Euzebya rosea: one gene and its partner. The protein of the gene in region 1 interacts with the protein of each later gene in a pairwise test. Links are inferred from orthologs where the notes say so. Each region holds a gene or a part of one and is shown on either strand. Other genes may lie near its edges.

Evidence for each region.
Region 2: the proteins of CUC05_RS04900 (region 1) and CUC05_RS11980 interact in binary tests that used the Escherichia coli proteins (3 or more experiments, as listed by UniProt). The link is inferred for Euzebya rosea from one-to-one orthologs.

The regions. Positions count from the first base shown.
Region 1 is NZ_PGDQ01000003.1:421,807-425,028, reverse strand. Bases 134-3,088 are described here. They hold CUC05_RS04900 (citrate synthase), read left to right. Parts: upstream 134-945; coding sequence 946-2,232; downstream 2,233-3,088. Other genes in these bases: CUC05_RS04895 (NAD-glutamate dehydrogenase), read right to left, coding at 2,613-3,088; CUC05_RS04905 (alpha-amylase family glycosyl hydrolase), read right to left, coding at 134-801. Outside these bases: more of CUC05_RS04905, read right to left, coding at 1-133; more of CUC05_RS04895, read right to left, coding at 3,089-3,222.
Region 2 is NZ_PGDQ01000007.1:209,961-213,227, reverse strand. The notes cover bases 136-3,135. They hold CUC05_RS11980 (diacylglycerol/lipid kinase family protein), read left to right. Parts: upstream 136-1,182; coding sequence 1,183-2,088; downstream 2,089-3,135. Other genes in these bases: CUC05_RS11970 (hypothetical protein), read left to right, coding at 2,762-3,135; CUC05_RS11975 (hypothetical protein), read right to left, coding at 2,102-2,608; arc (proteasome ATPase), read left to right, coding at 136-1,199. Also shown: more of arc, read left to right, coding at 1-135; more of CUC05_RS11970, read left to right, coding at 3,136-3,267. UniProt on the Escherichia coli protein: In vitro phosphorylates phosphatidylglycerol but not diacylglycerol; the in vivo substrate is unknown.

The sequences.
Region 1 (3,222 bases):
GTGGGGGACGTTCGTCTCGGTGATCAGCATGCTGCCGGGGGCACACCAGTCCAGCATGGTCCGCCACAGCCGGATGACCTCGTGGGTCTGCGGCAGGTGGATGCAGGGGGTGCCGCTCTCCTTCCACAGGAAGGCGACGGCGTCGAGGCGGATGACCGACGCGCCGCGCTCGACGTAGCCGAGCAGGACGTCGGTCATGTCCACGAGCACGTCGGGGTTGCCGTAGTCGAGGTCCACCTGGTCGGGCGAGAACGTGGTCCACGCGTGGCGCACCAGCCCGTTCGGTGCCTCGAATGGCGTCAGCAGCGGGCTGGTGCGGGGGCGGACGACCTCGGAGGTGTCGAACGACTCGTGCGGGCTCAGGACGTGTCCTGTCCAGTCGCGCACATGGGTGGAGGACGCCGACATGTGGTTGACGACGGCGTCGACCATCAGGCGTCGTCCACGCCCGACCGCGACGACGTCGTCCCAGTCCCCGACCGCGGGATCGACCGCCCGGAAGTCCACGACCGCGAAGCCGTCGTCGGACGTCCACGGGTAGAACGGCAGCAGGTGGACGCCGTTGACGACGTCGGCCAGCGGTCCCGACAGCAGCTCGTCCATGACCTGCAGCGGTGGTCGGCGGCCGTCGCCGACATGGTCGGCGTAGGCGATCAGCCACACGTCGTGCTGGTCCAGCGGACGGACCTCCCGGGGGCGCCGATGGCGTTCGGCGAGCGCCATCAGGCGTGGCAGCGTCACCTCTGCGACATCGGGCGGATACAGGGCGGAAAGGTGTGTGCGCAGGGCGGAGTCGAGCACTTCCACAGCCTGCCACCGATCGGTCCGCGGACCCAGCCTCGGCTGCACGAACCACCCGGTCGTCGGCTACATTCGCCACCGGCGGACGTGTGATCCGACCGCCACCCGAATACCGCGTTACGCCCCGACCCAAAGGCATCTCCCATGACTGACCACGCACGCATCGAGCTGGAAGGCGATCACTTCGAAGCACCGGTGGTCCAGGGAACCGAAGGTGATCGCGGCATCCACTCCTCCGGCCTGCGTGGGGCCACCGGGCTGACCACCTACGACCCCGGCTTCGCCTCCACCTCCTCGTGCCGAAGCGACATCACCTACCTCAACGGTGAGGCGGGCATCCTGCGCTACCGCGGCTACCCGATCGAGCAGCTTGCGCAGTCCTCCAACTTCCTGGAGGTCTCCTACCTGCTGATCTTCGGCGAGCTGCCCACCCAGTCGGAGCTGGACTACTTCGAGCAGCAGATCACCATCCACACGCTGCTCCACGAGGACATGCGCCAGTTCTTCGACGCGTTCCCCAAGAGCGCGCACCCGATGGCGATCCTCTCCGCGGCCACGGCTGGCCTGTCGACGTTCTACCAGGACCACTACGACCCCAAGGACGAGCGGGACGTCGAGGTGTCGATCTACCGCCTCATGGCCAAGATGCCGACGATCGCGGCGTGGTCGTACAAGAAGTCCATCGGGCAGGCGTTCATCTACCCGTGGAACAAGCTGAGCTACCCGGCGAACTTCCTCCACATGATGTTCGGCGTGAAGGCCGAGCCCTACGAGGTCGACCCCGAGATCGCCAAGGCGCTGGACCTGCTGTACATCCTGCACGCCGACCACGAGCAGAACGCCTCCACCACGGCCGTGCGCCTGGTCGGCTCGACGCAGGTGAACATGTTCGCCGCCATCGCGTCGGGCATCAACGCGCTGTGGGGCCCGCTGCACGGCGGCGCCAACCAGGCCGTCCTGGAGATGCTGGCGGAGATCCGCGACGCCGACGGTGACACCGCCTCGTTCGTCAACCGGGCCAAGGACAAGAACGACCCGTTCCGCCTGATGGGCTTCGGGCACCGCGTCTACAAGAACTTCGACCCGCGGGCCACCATCATCAAGGAGACCGCGGACAAGGTCCTGCAGAAGCTGGCGCCCAACGACCCGCTGTTCGAGATCGCCAAGGAGCTGGAGGAAGTCGCCCTCAACGACGACTACTTCATCGAGAAGAAGCTGTACCCCAACGTCGACTTCTACTCGGGCCTGATCTACCGGGCCATGGGCCTGCCGGTGGAGATGTTCACCGTCATGTTCGCCATCGGCCGCCTGCCGGGCTGGATCGCCCAGTGGAAGGAAATGATGAGCGACCCCGACACCCGCATCGGCCGCCCCCGGCAGATCTACACCGGCGCCGCCACCCGCGAGTACGTCCAGATCGAGGACCGCTGACGCGGTCCCCGATCTGTTCCACATGATCCTCGCTGCGCTCGGATGGTCCTCGGCGCCGTGACTCCCGTCTTCCCTCGTCGATTCTCGCCCCTCGCTCCGCATCGGGCCTGCGAGTCTCCTCAGTCCAGACGGGGTGCGCCTGCGGCGGTGCACGCAGGATGATCCAGATCGGTTGACGGAAACAGGAACGCCCCGCCCACCGGCGGGGCGTTCTGCATGATCCTCGCTGCGCTCGGATTCCTCGGCTCCGTGACCCTCGGGCGCCTGCGACGGTGGACGCAGGACTGCCCAGAGTCAGCCGTGTGCTCAGCCGGCGATACCAGCCCGGGGGGACACCCCCCGTACCCCCCGAATCGCCGGATTGCGGTCCAGTGGTGTCCTCATCCGGCGATCTCGCTGAGGGCTCGGACGGCGACGGCCAGGGCGTCGAGGTCGACCTCGGGCTGGCCCTGAACCTGGCGGGCCAGGCCCACGGCACGTTCGACCGTGCCGGCGCGGGAGGTCAGGAACCCGTCCACGACCTCGGCCGGTTCGGTCTCGAGGTCCGCCATGGCCAGCGCCTCGCGGGCGGCGGCGTGGTGCAGGCGGCGAACGTCGTCGACCAGCCCGCGGTGCTGCCAGCGTTCCCAGCGACCGTGCGGCTCGTAGGCCTTCAGGCTGCGGGTCATCTGCTCCAGCGGCAGCCGTTCGGCCACCAGCTGGTACACCACCCCGATGTCGGTCAGGCGGCGGTCGGTCGTGCGGGCCGTCGCCGCCACCCCCGGCACCAGGGTCAGCGCCGACAGTCGGGCCAGCCGGTCGGCCAGGTCGTCGTCGATGCCGAGGTCCACCCACCGTGTGGCCGTCCGCTGGATGGCCACGTGCTGCTCGCTGGCGCGGGTGGTGCCGACCAGGTCGAACAGCTCGAGGAAGGCCGGCCGGTCGGCGGCGATGGCGCCGGCGATGTCCCCGGTCCTCCCCTGCCGCACGAACGACCTGGCGAACGCGTCG
Region 2 (3,267 bases), on another replicon or contig:
CCGACGCCCTGATGGACTCGCCGCTGCGCAGCGGCGACCACGTGATGGTCGAGTCGCGGTCGGGGTACGCCCTCGAGCGGTTGAACCGGCCCGAGGTCGAGGAGCTCGTCCTCGAGGAGGTGCCCGACATCGCCTACACCGACATCGGTGGGCTCGGACCCCAGATCGAGGCCATCCAGGACGCGGTCGAGCTGCCGTTCCTCCACGCCGACCTCTTCGTCGAGCACGAGCTGCGGCCGCCGAAGGGCATCCTGCTGTACGGCCCCCCCGGTTGCGGCAAGACGATGATCGCCAAGGCCGTCGCCAACTCCCTGGCCAAGCGGGTCGCGGAGAAGGAAGGCCGCGACGACGCCCGGTCGTACTTCCTCAACATCAAGGGCCCGGAGCTGCTGAACAAGTACGTCGGCGAGACCGAACGGCAGATCCGGCTGATCTTCCAGCGGGCCCGCGAGAAGGTCGCCGAGGGCCACCCCGTCATCGTGTTCTTCGACGAGATGGACTCGATCTTCCGCACCCGCGGGTCGGGCGTGTCCTCCGACGTGGAGACGACCATCGTCCCGCAGCTGCTCAGCGAGATCGACGGTGTGGAGACCCTCAAGGACGTCATCGTCATCGGTGCCTCCAACCGCGAGGACATGATCGACCCGGCGATCCTGCGTCCCGGACGCCTCGACGTGAAGATCAAGATCGAACGTCCCAACGCCGAGGCGGCCAAGGAGATCTTCGCGATCTACCTGCACGCGGGCCTGCCGCTGCACCCCGACCTGGTCAAGGAGTACGGATCGGAGGAGGACGCCTGCAGGGCGCTGGTCAGCCAGACCGTCGAGCGGATGTACGCCGACGACGACTCCAACCGGTTCCTCGAGGTCACCTACGCCAACGGGGACAAGGAGGTCCTGTACTTCAAGGACTTCAACTCCGGCGCCATGATCGAGAACGTGGTCGCACGGGCCAAGAAGCTGGCGATCAAGCGGTTCCTCGACGAGGGCCAGAAGGGCATCAAGGCCGAGGACCTGCAGATCGCCATCAGGGACGAGTTCAAGGAGAACGAGGACCTGCCCAACACCACCAACCCCGACGACTGGGCCCGCATCTCCGGCAAGAAGGGCGAGCGGATCGTGTACGTCCGCACGCTCATCGGGGACGGCAACGAGCCCGGCAAGTCGATCGAGAGCGTGCAGACTGGCCAGTACCTCTAGCAGCGGCGGGCGGGGGTACCTCCTCGTCCGCAACACCGCTGCCGGCACCGACGACCAGGCGTTCGTCGACGCGGTCTGCCGCGAGCTCGGCACCGCCGAGGTCGTTGCCACCGACGGTCCCGACGACGTCGACGACGCCCTGCGCGCCGCCGACGGCCGGACCGTCGTGGCCTGCGGCGGCGACGGATCACTGCACCTGCTGGTCGACCGCGCCCGGGCCCTCGGCCTGACCGACGAGCTGGAGCTCGGGCTGGTCCCGCTGGGCACCGGCAACGACTTCGCCGGGCACCTCGGCATCCCCACCGACCCCGACGGCGCCGCAGCGGTGCTGCGTGACGGGCCGGTCCGTCGCATGGACGTGCTCGTCGGCGACGACGACCAGGTCGTGGTCAACGCCGTGCACGTCGGCATCGGGGTCGAGGCCGCCCGTCGTGCCGACGACCTGAAGGCCTCCCTCGGCGCGTTGGCCTATCCCCTCGGTGCGATGGTCGCCGGCGTGGCCGCGGAGGGCCTGCAGGTGGAGGTGCGGGTCGACGGCGAGCGGATCGACCTGGGCGACCCGGCGCTGATGGTGATCGTCGGCAACGGCCCGACGATCGGCGGGGGAACCCCAGCCGTGCCGTCGGCACGCCCCGACGACGGCCTCCTCGACGTGGTGGTCAGCCATGCGGTCGGCCCGGCCGCCCGCACCGCCTTCGGCATGGCGCTGGCGCGTGGCACCCACGTCGACCGCGACGACGTCGTGTCTGCTCGCGGCAGCCGGGTGGAGATCCTCGGCCCCCGCCTGGCCCACAACGCCGACGGCGACCTCGCCGCCGCCACCGACACCCCTCGGAGCTACCGCATCGAACCGGCCAGCTACCGCCTCCGGATCCCGCCGCCCCAGTAGCCGCCCCGGCCGGTCAGTCGACAGTGCCGACCACGAGCAGGTCGGTCCAACCCTCGACGGCGACGTCGTCGATGGGGATCGCGTCCGGGATCGCGAGGGCGAGCAGGCGGGGCCGAGGCGCCGGCTGGCAGGACATCGGTTCGTCGGACCCGGCGCCGGTGACGACAACGGTCCCGTCGACCAGGTCAGCGGACTCGAACACGAACTCGCAACCGACCTCGTCGGCGAACCGGATCACGAGGACGTCGTCGGCGGCGTCGACGTCGGGGGGCGGGTCGGTGACCCCGAGGCCGTCCCAGGCCTCGACGAACGCGTCCCCACCGTCGAGCCGCAGGGCCGACGGGATGGGCCCCCGGTCGAGCATCGGGCCGTCGTGGACGACCGTTGCGACGAACGACTCCGGGCCGTCGGGGGCGGCTGTTGCCGGCGTCTCGGAGCCCGTGCAGCCAGCGATGGCGACTGCCCCCATCATCAGGCGGGCCAGCACCGACGGGATCCGCAGGCGAACGTCACTGGGCATGCCGTCGAGGTTGGCACGGCCAGTACCGGTTCGCCGAAGGTCAACGACCCGACCGGCAGCATGCCGAACACGATTCAGAACGGAACGAGGATTTCCGCAGGAGCATCGCGAACCGGGTCGACACGACCCGTTCATCCCTCCAGGAGGTTCACGATGCGTCCGTCCGCTGCAGTCCCCGCCCTTGCCCTCGTCCTTGCCGCAATGGTCCCGGGAGCGGTGGCCGCAGACGACGCCTGCAGGCTGCTGGAGGGCGGTGCGACCACCGACCCCAGCGACGACGTGGAGGTCTGCCGCACCCCCGTCTGGATCCACCAAGCCGACACCAAGGTCGGCAACCTCGCCGGCCAGGGCCACGGCGTGCCCGGCTGGGACGGCAACGCCCCGACCGCCTCGGTCACGAGCGGCGCAGGCGGCGGGTACGCGGGCACCAGCGCCTGGCAGGTCACCGACGCGTGGGACCCGACCTACACCCCCGCGTTCGAGGGCAGCCACGACGGCGCGATCGACAACCTGCTCATCGACCTCTACCTGTTCCCGCCGCAGGCCATGGTCGAGAACGCAGCCGGTCAGGGCGGCACCAGCTTCCGGGTGGACGCCAACCTGTACGTCGACGGTGACCTGGTCGCCCAGCACGGCGACCTGACCATGGATCTGGAGGA